DNA from 3 places in the Vogesella lacus genome. Region 1 is predicted to be linked to each of the others. Evidence: predicted binding sites of a transcription regulator. Region 1 holds the regulator's gene; each other region holds the start of a gene.
The links. The regulator sigma-54, encoded in region 1, starts transcription at its own class of promoters, with help from an activator protein. The targets are predictions, from matches to a motif close to CTGGCACGCTTCATGCTT.

Region 2: a site for sigma-54 is predicted at 1,574-1,591, ahead of ACZ9W6_RS04750 (ammonium transporter). Genes of this name have one in related genera too.
Region 3: a site for sigma-54 is predicted at 2,132-2,149, ahead of ACZ9W6_RS09150 (ANTAR domain-containing response regulator). Genes of this name have one in related genera too.

The regions. Positions count from the first base shown of each region.
Region 1 covers NZ_CEETQT010000007.1:95,891-100,055, reverse strand. The annotation lists gene lptC (LPS export ABC transporter periplasmic protein LptC) at 1-214, shown strand, start outside; gene lptA (lipopolysaccharide transport periplasmic protein LptA) at 204-701, shown strand; gene lptB (LPS export ABC transporter ATP-binding protein) at 698-1,423, shown strand; gene ACZ9W6_RS10485 (RNA polymerase factor sigma-54) at 1,430-2,866, shown strand; gene hpf (ribosome hibernation-promoting factor, HPF/YfiA family) at 2,920-3,243, shown strand; gene ptsN (PTS IIA-like nitrogen regulatory protein PtsN) at 3,387-3,851, shown strand; gene hprK (HPr(Ser) kinase/phosphatase) at 3,844-4,165, shown strand, end outside.
Region 2 covers NZ_CEETQT010000003.1:142,407-146,571, reverse strand. The annotation lists gene apbC (iron-sulfur cluster carrier protein ApbC) at 1-660, shown strand, start outside; gene murI (glutamate racemase) at 673-1,449, shown strand; gene ACZ9W6_RS04750 (ammonium transporter) at 1,648-2,847, shown strand; partial or broken gene ACZ9W6_RS04745 (methyl-accepting chemotaxis protein) at 3,673-4,086, shown strand.
Region 3 covers NZ_CEETQT010000006.1:65,132-69,296, reverse strand. The annotation lists gene ACZ9W6_RS09160 (response regulator) at 1-1,674, shown strand, start outside; gene infA (translation initiation factor IF-1) at 1,695-1,955, opposite strand; gene ACZ9W6_RS09150 (ANTAR domain-containing response regulator) at 2,241-2,819, shown strand; gene ACZ9W6_RS09145 (CmpA/NrtA family ABC transporter substrate-binding protein) at 3,061-4,165, shown strand, end outside.

The DNA of each region.
Region 1 (4,165 bases):
TGTCCGCTGGGAGCAGGAGCAGCCGGGCAAAACGCCGATCGTACTGCAGACCTCCAGCATGCAGCTGGATGGCAACAAGCATGAAGTACGCAATCAGGCACCGCTGCTATTGACCCAGCAAAACTCCAGGCTCAATGCCACCGGTTTCATTTATCGCCAGGACAGCCAGACTCTGGAATTTCTGTCCAATGTTAGGATCTTCTATGCGCCATAGCCTGCCAGCCCTGTTACTGATCAGCTGCCTTGCCGTTCCGGCTCATGCCGACAAGGCCGATCGTGACAAACCGATCGAAATCAGCGCCGACAAAGGCACGCTTGACCAGAAAAAAGGCACCACAGTCTGGGAGGGCAATGTCGATGTCAAACAAGGCACTCTGCTGATTCAGGCCGACAAAGTCATTGTGGTACGCGATAACAAGGGCCAGCAGCAGCTGCAAGCCAGTGGCGGCCCGGTCAAGTTCCGCCAGAAGATTGATGGCAGCAACGAATTCGTTGAAGGCTCGGCCAACAGCGTGCAATACGACAATGGCAGCGACCTTGCCATTCTGACCGGCAATGCGCGTATCAAGCGTGGCATGGACTCGGTCAGCGGCAGCCGCATTGTCTACAACACCGCGACCGAGAACTATGAAGTCAATGGCAGCGCCAACGGCAGCACCGGCCGCGTCACCGTGATCCTGCAACCCAAGAGCAAGCCATGAGCAGCACGCTTTCCATCCGCCAGCTGAAAAAGACCTTCAAAAAGCGCACCGTCGTAAAGAATGTGTCGCTGGACATCAGCAGTGGCGAAGTGATCGGCCTGCTGGGTCCGAATGGCGCCGGCAAAACCACCAGCTTTTACATGGTCGTTGGCCTGATCGCTGCCGATGACGGCCGTATCGAACTCGACAAGCAGGAGATCACCCACCTGCCGATTCATCAGCGCGCGCGCATGGGGCTGGGTTATCTGCCGCAAGAAGCATCGATTTTCCGCAAACTCACCGTAGAAGAAAACATCAAGGCCGTGCTCGAGATCACCGGCCTGCGCGGTGAAGAGCTGGAAAACGAGCTGGTATTGCTGCTGGACGATCTCAACATCGGCCATCTGCGTGAAAGCAACGCCATGGCACTGTCTGGCGGTGAGCGCCGCCGCGTGGAAATCGCCCGGGTACTGGCCACCCGACCGCGCTTCATCCTGCTGGACGAGCCATTTGCCGGCGTTGACCCGATTGCCGTGATCGATATCCAGAAGATTATCCAGTTTCTGAAATCACGCGGCATCGGCGTGCTGATTACCGACCATAACGTGCGCGAAACCCTGCGCATCTGCGACCGCGCCTACATCATCTCGGAAGGCGGCGTACTGGCCTCCGGCCTGCCGGGCGAACTCGTTGAAAATGAACAGGTAAGACGTGTCTACCTGGGCGAACACTTCCATCTGTAAACAAGCATGAAACAGACCCTCCAGCTCAAGACCAGTCAACAGCTGACGCTGACGCCGCAGCTGCAACAGTCCATCAAGCTTTTGCAGATGTCCACACTCGAACTGGGCTCCGAGCTGGAGCGCTATCTGCTGGAAAACCCCTTGCTGGAACGCCAGGAAGAAAGCGAAGAAAAGCTGGTGCCGCCAAGCGAATGGCCAGAGCGCAACCAACCGGCCGAAACAGCTCCGGAAACCCCGCAAGAAAACGCCTCACAAGATAGTGATAACAGCAGTGCATTTGACGAGCCTGCTGACTGGGGCAGCCGCAGTAGCAGCAATCACGATGATGATGACGAGTTTGACCCCATCCTCAGCGCCCCGAAAAAGCCCTCGCTGCGCGAGCACCTGTTAAGCCAGACCGGCGAACTACAACTAAGCCAGCGTGACCGCGCCCTGATTGCCCTGCTGATCGACGAGCTCGATGATGATGGCTACCTCTCCAGCCCTCTGGACGAGATACTCGCCGAGCTGCCGCTTGAGCTGGATGTCGAGCTGGAAGAGTTGTCCTGCCTGCGTCGCCTGCTGACCCAACTGGAGCCCGTCGGCTTTGCCAGTCTTAATCTGCAGGAATTCCTGCTGTTACAGCTCGACAATGCCCCCCATGACAAGCACCCCGCGCGCGAGTTGGCCGCAAGCATTGTCAGCCAGCATTTTGACTTGCTGGGCAACCGTGACTTCATCAAGTTGAAGCGGGCCTTGAGCATTGACGATCCGACACTGAAAGCCGCTCACGGCTTGATCACCAGCCTGCGCCCGCGCCCGAGCAGTGGCTTTGACCACGGTGAAACCCACTACGTTGCACCGGATATCCGGGTGATCAAGGTTGGCCGCAGATGGGTTGCCCGGCTAAACCAGGCCAACCTGCCCAAACTTCGTGTCAACCAGATGTATGCCTCTCTGCTACAACAGAAAGGAACCAGCCACGATCTGGGTGGTCAACTTCAAGAGGCACGGTGGCTGATCAAAAACATTCAGCAACGATTTGACACCATCCTGAAAGTGGCGGAATCTATAGTCGAAAGACAACAAGAGTTCTTCGAGCTGGGCGAAGTAGCCATGCGCCCGATGATTCTGCGGGATGTCGCAGATGAGCTTGGACTCCATGAATCAACCATTTCCAGGGTAACCACGCAAAAATATCTTTTGTGCAGCAGAGGCCTGTTTGAGCTGAAGTACTTTTTCGGCAGCTCTGTTGATACCGATAGTGGCGGTGAGTGTTCGGCGACAGCCATCAAGGCCATCATCAAGCAACTCATCGATCATGAAGATAATAAAAAGCCGTTGTCAGACGGTGCGATTGCAGACCATCTCGTCGCCAAGGGCATACAGGTAGCCAGAAGAACGGTTGCCAAGTACCGGGAAGCGATGCAGATACCACCGGTCAGCCAACGCAAGTCACTTTGATTTTCTTGAGTCGCGACACTTCGTTCGCGACACTTTAAGAAGGAGTAAAGGGTATGAACCTCAAGATTACCGGTCTCCACCTCGAAGTTACCCCAGCACTGCGTGAATATGTAGAAAGCAAGCTGGAGCGGATTACCAGGCATGTAGATAATGTTATCGGTGTCAACGTGACATTGTCTGTCGACAAACTGGTACAGAAAGCCGAAGTAAACGTGCATTTGGCGGGTAAAGACATCCACGCCGAAGCGACGGATGCCGATATGTATGCTGCCATCGATGCCTTGGCAGACAAGCTTGATCGTCAGGTTCTGAAGTTCAAGGAAAAACAGGTTGACCACCGCGTCAGCCCTATCATTCAGGATCAGGCAGCCCTCTGATACCCTGCAAAGACAAGAACGGATAAGATTTCTTATCCGTTCTTTTTGTTTGAAACAATCCACCACGCTTACGTCCTGATCGGCTATTGAAATCTTGCCGGAAAGCGTAGAATGGCCAACGTTCTTTACTGGCACCACGCAAGATGAGCCTCATTAGCAAAATCCTTTCTCCAGAAAATGTCATGGTCGGGCTGGATGTATCCAGCAAGAAACGGTTGTTTGAACAAGTCGGCATCCTGATTGAAAACTCACAGGGCATTGCCCGCAGTGATGTTTTTGACAGCCTGTTCTCCCGCGAAAAACTGGGCTCGACCGGACTTGGTCAAGGTGTCGCCATACCTCATGGCCGCATCAAGGGCCTGAAAGAAGCCACCGGTGTTTTCATCCGTTTGAGCACTCCTATCGCCTTTGACGCCCCGGATAACAAGCCGGTCAGCCTGCTGTTTGTGCTACTGGTGCCGGACCAGGCGACAGATATTCACCTGCAGGCACTTTCCGAACTCGCCCAGCGCTTCTCCAGCAGAAGCCTGCGCGAGCAAATGAACAGCCCGGAAAGTAATGCAGAACAACTTTATGAACTGATCTGCGGCCAGAGTGACCATGCCTAATATCAGCGTACGCCGCCTCTATCAGGAAAATCAGCACAAGCTCAATCTGAGCTGGATCGCCGGTCGTTCGGGTGCCGATAACCTTATTTCGAATGATGAACAAAGACCCACCCAAGCACTGGTGGGACATCTGAACTTCATTCACCCCAACCGGGTACAGGTGCTGGGTCTTGCCGAGGTGGAGTACCTGAACAAGCTGGAACAGGCTGCCGCCAGAACCGCGCTTGACCAGCTGTTTCACCGCAGCATGGCCGTTGTCATTGTCGCCAATGCCCAAAACGTGCCCAACCTGCTGCGTGATTACTGCCATACCC
Region 2 (4,165 bases), on a different contig from region 1:
CTGATGATGGGTCTGCAAGGCCACAAGCCCGAAGTCATCGAAAACAAGCTGGTGCCGCTGCCGGCGCATGGTGTGCAGACCATGTCCATCGGCTATCTGGTGGATGACGACCAGGCGATGGTGTGGCGCGGCCCGATGGTGAGCCAGGCTTTGCAGCAGCTGCTGAACGACACGCTGTGGAACGAGCTGGATTATCTCGTGATCGACATGCCGCCGGGCACCGGCGACGTACAGCTGACGCTGTCGCAGAAAGTGCCGGTTACCGGCGCCGTCATCGTCACCACACCGCAAGACATCGCGCTGCTGGACGCCAAAAAAGGCCTGAAGATGTTCGAGAAGGTCGGCGTGCCCATCATGGGTGTGATCGAGAACATGGCAATGCACACCTGCAGCAACTGCGGTCACGAAGAACACATCTTCGGCCAGGGCGGCGCGGAAAAGATGAAAGCCGAGTACGGTGTCGAGATTCTGGGCTCGCTGCCGCTGGCGCTGGCCATCCGTCAGGCGACCGATCAGGGCAGCCCGACCGTGGTGTCCGAGCCAGACAGTGCGGCGGCCGAACGCTATCGCCAGATCGCGCGCAAGCTGGCAGTAAAAATTGGCGAGAAGGCACGTGATTTCTCTGGTAAATTCCCGAAAATCGTCGTCCAGAACAATTAATCGTCAAAAATCATGATCGGCATGTTTGATTCCGGCCTCGGAGGCCTCTCGGTCTGGCGTGAACTCGTCGCTACCCTGCCCGAGGAAACGGTTATCTATCTTGCCGATCAGGGTTACTGCCCTTACGGTGGCCGCAGTGAGGCAGAAATCATCGCGCGCAGCGAGAAAATTGCCGACTATCTGCTGGCGCAAGGGGCGGATTTGCTGCTGATTGCCTGCAATACCGCCACCAGCGCCGCCGCCGCCCAGCTACGGGCACGTCACCCCGATGTCCCCATCGTCGCGATGGAGCCGGCCATCAAGCCGGCTGCGCTGGCGAGCAAGAGCGGCAAAGTCGGCGTACTCGCCACCGAAGGCACGCTGCGCGGCAGCAAATTCCGTCAACTGTCCGCACAGCTGGCCGAGCACGCCACCATCATCAGCCAGCCCGGACTGGGCTTTGTCGAGCTGGTAGAAAGCGGCGACTTGCACAGCGCCGCCGCACACCACATTGTCAGCGAGGCACTGGCACCGCTGCTGGCTGCCGATGTCGATCACATCGTGCTGGGCTGTACCCACTACCCCTTCCTCGCCGAGCTGATCCGTCAGCAACTGCCCGGCCATATCGACATCATCGAACCCTCACCCGCCGTGGTGCGCCAGACACTGCGCCTACTGCCTGAAGGCCATGCGGCCAACGTTGGCCGCAGCCAATACCGCTTTATCAGCACCGGCAGCGGCGACAGCATGCCCCGCTTTCTGCAGCAGGTATTGCACCGCAATGATGCAGTGGAATTCCTGACGCTATAGTCTTGCACCAGTATCGGGCAGAGCACACTGCTGCCATGCACCATCATCCGACATCAGGCAGTGGCACAACCACAATCATGGCCACAAAACAAAATAACTCACTGTTTTAATTGAATTAATATTACTGGCACCATTCTTGCACATCCCCTGGCAAATCAATAGCAGCTGCCCAAGCGTGCTGCACCAAGGGAGAGATTCATGCCAGGACCCAATGCCAATGATGTGCTGTTTTTATTGCTCGGTGCCATTCTTGTACTGGCCATGCACGCCGGTTTCGCCTTCCTCGAGTTAGGCACGGTACGCAAGAAAAACCAGGTCAATGCCCTCGTCAAGATCCTAACCGACTTCGCCATTTCTGCCCTCGCCTACTTTTTTGTCGGCTACGGCATCGCCTACGGCGTGCACTTTCTGCAGGACGTCGATCACATCAGCCAGAACCACGGTTACGAGCTGATCAAATTCTTCTTCCTGTTGACCTTTGCTGCCGCCATCCCGGCCATCGTGTCCGGCGGCATTGCCGAGCGGGCACGCCTGCATCCGCAATCGGCGGCAACCTTCCTGCTGGTCGGCCTCGTTTACCCCTTCTTCGAAGGCATAGTCTGGAACGGCCACTTCGGCATCCAGGACTGGCTAGCCGCAACCTTCGGCGCCAGCTTCCATGACTTTGCCGGCTCGGTTGTGGTGCATGCTGTCGGCGGCTGGATCGGCCTCGCCGCCGTGCTGCTGCTGGGGCCGCGTCGTGGCCGCTACAGCAAGGAAGGCCGCATCAGTGCGCATCCGCCGTCTTCCATTCCCTTCCTCGCACTTGGCGCGTGGATCCTGATTGTCGGCTGGTTCGGCTTTAACGTGATGAGTGCGCAAAAGGTCGAGGGCATCACCGGCCTTGTCGCCGTCAACTCGCTGATGGCCATGGTCGGCGGCACGCTGACCGCGATGTGGGCGGGCCGCAATGACCCGGGCTTCATTCACAACGGCCCGCTGGCCGGCCTCGTTGCCGTCTGTGCCGGCTCGGACATCATGCACCCGCTTGGTGCACTGGTCGTTGGCGGCATCGCCGGTGTGATGTTTGTCTGGTTGTTCACCCTCACCCAGAACCGCTGGAAAATCGATGATGTGCTCGGCGTGTGGCCGCTGCACGGCCTGTGTGGTGCCTGGGGTGGCATTGCGGCGGGCATCTTTGGCCAGCATGCGCTGGGCGGCGCGGGCGGCGTGAGCTTCATGTCCCAGTTGATCGGTACCAGCGCCGGCATCATCGTTGGTTTTGGCGGCGGCTGGCTGGTATATGCCAGCCTCAAGAAACTGGTCGGCATCCGCCTTGATGACGAACAGGAATACAACGGCGCTGATTTGTCGATACACAACATTACCGCTACGCCTGACCGCGAAAGCAACTGGTAACACCACACAAATCAGCCAGAACAAGATAAAAGTTGCACACCATAGTGCAACTTTTATCATTTTTACCTATAAATCGATCTGTGCCCCCACCCGCGCCAAGGAAGCCCCATGTTCGGACTATTTCGCAAAGCCAAGGCAAGCGACGAAAAGACAGACAGTATCCAGCTGCACTACCTGATGCTGATGCTTGATCACTCGGACAATATGGTGATGCTGGCCGACACCACGCCCGACAACACCATTTTCTACATGAACCGCACGGCGCGACAGGTGCTCAGCCAACACCGCAGCATGATGAACGAGAAGTTCAGACCCGGTGTCGATGTCGAAAATGCCTTCAAACACTCCATCCACCAGTTTCACAAAGACCCGGATCGTATCCGCAAGATCCTGGCCGACCTGGCCAGCCGCCGTATCAGCGAGCACGCGGCGCTGATTCCGGTCGGCGATATCTTTCTCGAGACCAAGGTCTACCCGATCTGGGACGAGAAAAACCCGCAACAGGTTGCCTGCTTCATGGCCAGCTTTCTGGATGTCAGCGCCCGCGTCCGCAGTGATGCGCTGGCCAAGGAAAATACCAATCGCAAACAGTTTCTCGAATCCCGCGTCAACGAGATTTCGCTGGCCATGCAGCAGATGAGCAGCACCATCCGCCAGGTCGCCAGCCAGAGCTCGTCGGCATCCGACTCGGCCGAAATCATGCTGCGCGAAACCAAAAGCGGCGTCGCCATCGTCAAGCACACCAGCGAAAGCATGAGCGGTGTGGCAAGCATGGTCAGGACGACAGCTGACAATCTGGAGTCACTTGGCCATCGCTCGGAAACCATCGGCCAGATCGTCAATGTGATCAAGGACATTGCCGACCAGACCAATCTGCTGGCGCTGAACGCCGCCATCGAAGCTGCGCGTGCCGGCGAAACCGGCCGCGGCTTTGCCGTGGTGGCCGACGAAGTGCGCAAACTGGCGGAGCGCACCACCAATGCCACTCAGGAAATCGGCGGCATGATAGGCGAGATCCAGAAAGAGGTGCGACAAAACGTCGCCACGATAGAAGAAGGCCGCAAACAGGTAGCCGCTACCGAAGAAGACTTCATCCGTGCCGAGCAGGCGCTGGACACCATCTACCGCGAAATCAACCAGATGCGCGATTTCATCCTGCAGATGGCCAAGGCCAGTGACGAGCAGGCCGTCACCACCCAGGACATTGCCGACAAGATCGCCAGCATCGCCGCCAACTGAAACGGCCCGCCCCTTTTGCGGCCAACCTTGCCAGCCAGGGTTGGCCGCAAGCTTTTCCTGCTGCCGGCGTCGTGGCAGA
Region 3 (4,165 bases), on a different contig from region 1:
TATCCTTTTGCCGTACGTGCCCGGCAGCAGAATCTCGAGCTGGTCTGCAGCATTAATCCGATGGTGCCTGATGCCCTGATCAGTGACCCTGCGCGCCTGCGGCAGGTGTTCAATAACCTGCTTGGTAATGCACTGAAGTTTACTGATCAGGGTGAAGTGGTGTTGACGATTGACGGCTATCCGATGGGGGACGGCTATTGGCTGACTGTATCGGTAATGGATACCGGCATCGGCATTTCGGCAGACAAGCAGGCATTGATATTTGATCCGTTTGCCCAGGCCGACAGCAGTACCACCCGCAACTACGGTGGTACCGGCTTGGGCCTGACCATTACCCGACGCCTGGTGCAGTTGCTTGGCGGAGACATCAATGTCAGCAGTCAGCTGGGGCAGGGATCTGATTTCCGCTTCAACATCATTGCCGGGCTGGCACCCGAGCAAGCAGCCATGCCAGAGGTGGCTGATCTGTCCGGCAAGACGGTACTGGTGGTGGATGATAATGCCACCAGTCGCAGCTGGTTGGCCGCCATGCTGGGCAGCTGGGGGATGGCGGTGACATTGGTCGAGGATGGTGAGCAGGCACTGGCCAACCTTACCGCGCATGACTACTGGTTGATTTTGCTGGACAGCACCATGCCGGGCATGAATGGTTTTGAGCTAGCCAGTCGGATTCCGCAGGATCGTCGCAGCGCCAGCGTGATCATGATGACGGCCGCCGGCCTGCGTAACGAGGCCATGCAGTGCCAGGCGCTGGGGATTCGTAGTTATCTGGACAAACCGGTGAGTCAGGAAGCATTGCTGAATACGATTTACCAATTGCAGTCACCCGTCGCAAGTAATGCGGCCAACCTTATGCTGACAACGCAGCAGCGCGAGCAAGCCTTGAGTGGCGCGCTGTCGATACTGCTGGTGGAAGACAATCTGGTAAACCAGAAGCTGGCGGTGACCATTCTGTCGCGTCGGGGCTTTACCGTCAGCCTTGCCAATAACGGGCAGGAGGCGCTGGATGCGCTGACGGATCAGCAGTTTGATCTCATCCTGATGGATATGCAGATGCCGGTGATGGACGGTATGGAGGCGTGCAGCCAGATTCGCACCCGCGAGCAGGCGGGCATCTGGAAGGTTACACCTATCATTGCCATGACAGCGCATGCGCTGAGCAGTGACCGTGAACGCTGCCTGGCAGCCGGTATGGACGGCTATGTCAGCAAGCCGATTGATGCCACGGTGTTGCTGGATGAAATTGCCCGCGTAACGGGGCTAGTGAAACAGCCTGCAGCGCGGCCGACACCAGCAGTTGCAGAGGCAAAGCCGGTGCAGACCGAGGTTGCCCTGGTGTTTGATCATGCCAAGGCGCTGCAAAACTGTGATGGTGACAGTGATTTCCTGTCGGTATTGCTGGCCAGCTTTATCGAGGACATGCCCAGACAGCTGCAAGCCATTCACGAGGCGATTGCCGAGCAAGATCAGCGCAAGGCCGAGCTGGCCGCACACTCGATCAAGGGTACTTGCCTGTCGGTGGCAGCACCCCGACTGACCCAGCTGGCCTATCAGCTGGAGTTGGCCGCAAGAGACGGCAATCTTGAGAAGGTCGCCGTGTCGCAGCCGGTATTGCAGGCTGCCACGGATGAGTTGTTAGCTGCGCTGGGCCCGCATTTGTCGGCCGACCACTAGTGCAGCAGTCGTGATTACGTTCAGGATCTGCGCGGCTTCATGCCCGCATTGTCTTGTCTGGCAGTCGGGTGGCGGAAATTGATACGACCCTTGGTCAGGTCATAAGGCGACATCTCGACTGTCACCCGGTCACCCAGAATGACTTTGATGCGGTGCAGCTTCATTTTTCCTGAGCCATAGGCCAGGATTTCCACATTATTATCCAGGCGGACGCGGAAACGTGATTCGGGCAGGACATCGATAACGACGCCTTGCAGTTCGACCATGTCTTCTTTTGACATAGGTTCTCCTGTGCTGATGATGGGCGCAGCCACGCAAGTGCGTAACTGGCTGATTGATTGCTTCGTGAACCCGGGCGGGAGGCAGCTGCACATGCTGTGCAGAGTCTAGAGCAAGGCAAATGCTGAGCCGGCAGCATTTTTGAAGAGGAGCCCGATCGTCCGCTTATTGACCAGCTTTGTCAAACTTCTTGCGTCCCAGAACAACCGGCAGCAGCCGCAGCGCTGGTCGTGCATGGCACGACGTTTGCTGAAGATTCGCCAAACAACAGGCAAACGGGGCGGATCATGCTGAGTGTAATGCTGGTGAATGATGGTTCGGGCAAGGCGGTGGCCTTGCGCGAGATGTTGACCGCAGCGGGGGTGCGGGTGGTGGCTGAGGTGGCGGCCAACCTGCAGTTGGCCGACATGTTGGCCGCAGCGCGGCCGGATATCGTGTTGATGGATAGCGATGCACCGTCGCGCGATATGCTGGAGCAGGTCTGCGTGATGGGGGCGCGGCACGGTCAGCCGGTGGTGATGTTTACCGATGACGAGCGGCGCGAAACCATACGTGCGGCCTTGCAAGCCGGTGTCGCCGCCTATGTGGTGGGCGAAATCGATGCGGCGCGGATAGTCGGGGTACTGGATGTCGCCATCGAGCGGCACCGGCTGGAACAGGAGCGCCGCGCCGAGCTGGCAGAGGCGCATCAGCAGCTGGCGGATCGCAAGCTGGTCGAGAAAGCCAAGGGCCTGCTGATGCAGATGAAAGGGCTGGACGAGGCCAGCGCCTATCGCCAACTGCGCGAACGTGCGATGCAACAGCAGAAAAAGCTGGCGGTGGTCGCCCAGGAAATCATCAGCCTCGCCGAGTGGCTGCAGGGTTGATGGTGCAAGTGGCCACACGATGGTGCGCGTCTGCATTATTGCAGTGCACAAATCAGGCGAAGTGCCGTGTAAAAGCTGGCACGGCAATTGCAAGATGTTCCCCGAGGCGCAATGCAGCGCCAGGCAAACCGGCCATGCCAACGCAGGCAAGGCCGGACACACGGACAACGGCGTCCGTTACCCGCAAGCTCGGGTAACGGACGCTTTTTCTTTTTCTGCCTACAGCAAGGGGAGCAGCAAGATGAAACAGCCACGTTTTGAAAACCAGACCGAGTCCGCCAGCGCCGAGCGCCGCGATTTTCTCAAAGGAGCCCTGTCATTGATGGCCTCAACTGCTTTACCTGCCGGCTTTGCCACTTCGGCACTGGCGGCCGTCACCGGCAAGCCCGAGAAAACCGAAGTCAAGGTCGGTTTCATTCCGCTGACCGACTGTGCCTCGGTGATCGTGGCCTCGAAGATGGGCTTCGACAAGAAATACGGCATCACCATCGTGCCGTCCAAGGAGGCCAGCTGGGCAGCCGTGCGCGACAAGCTGGTGAATGGCGAGCTGGATGCGGCGCACTCGCTGTACGGCATGATCTATGGTGTGCATCTTGGCATTGGCGGCCCGAAAAAAGACATGGCCGTGCTGATGACGCTGAGCCAGAACGGCCAGGGCATCACGCTTTCCAATCAGCTCAAGGACAAGGGCGTTACCACCGGTGCGGCCTTGGCCAAGCTGATCAAGGCCGAGCCGCGTGAATACACTTTTGCGCAGACCTTTCCGACCGGCACCCATGCCATGTGGCTGTACTACTGGTTGGCCGCACATGGCGTCAACCCGGTTGCCGACGTGAAAACCATCGTGGTGCCGCCGCCGCAGATGGTGGCCAATATGCGTGTCGACAATATGGACGGCTATTGCGTGGGCGAACCGTGGAACGCACGCGCCATTGCCGACGGTATCGGCTTTTCGGTGGCTACCTCGCAGCAGATCTGGCCAGATCATCCGGAGAAAGTACTGGGCACCACTGGTGACTGGGTCAAGCAAAACCCCAATACCGCCCGCGCACTGGTTGCGGCGCTGCTCGAAGCCTCGCGCTATATCGACGAGGTGAAAAACCGCGCCGCAGTCGCCAAACTGATTGCTGACAAAGCCTATGTGAATGCGCCCGAGGCGGTGATTGCCGGCCGCTTTGTCGGTGCCTACGAAGATGGCCTCGGCAAAAAGTGGCAAGACCCGAAGCTGATGAAGTTCTTTGATGGCGGCAAGGTCAACTTCCCTTATCTGTCTGACGGCATGTGGTTCCTCACCCAGCACAAGCGCTGGGGCCTGCTGAAGACCGATCCGGATTATCTCGGTGTCG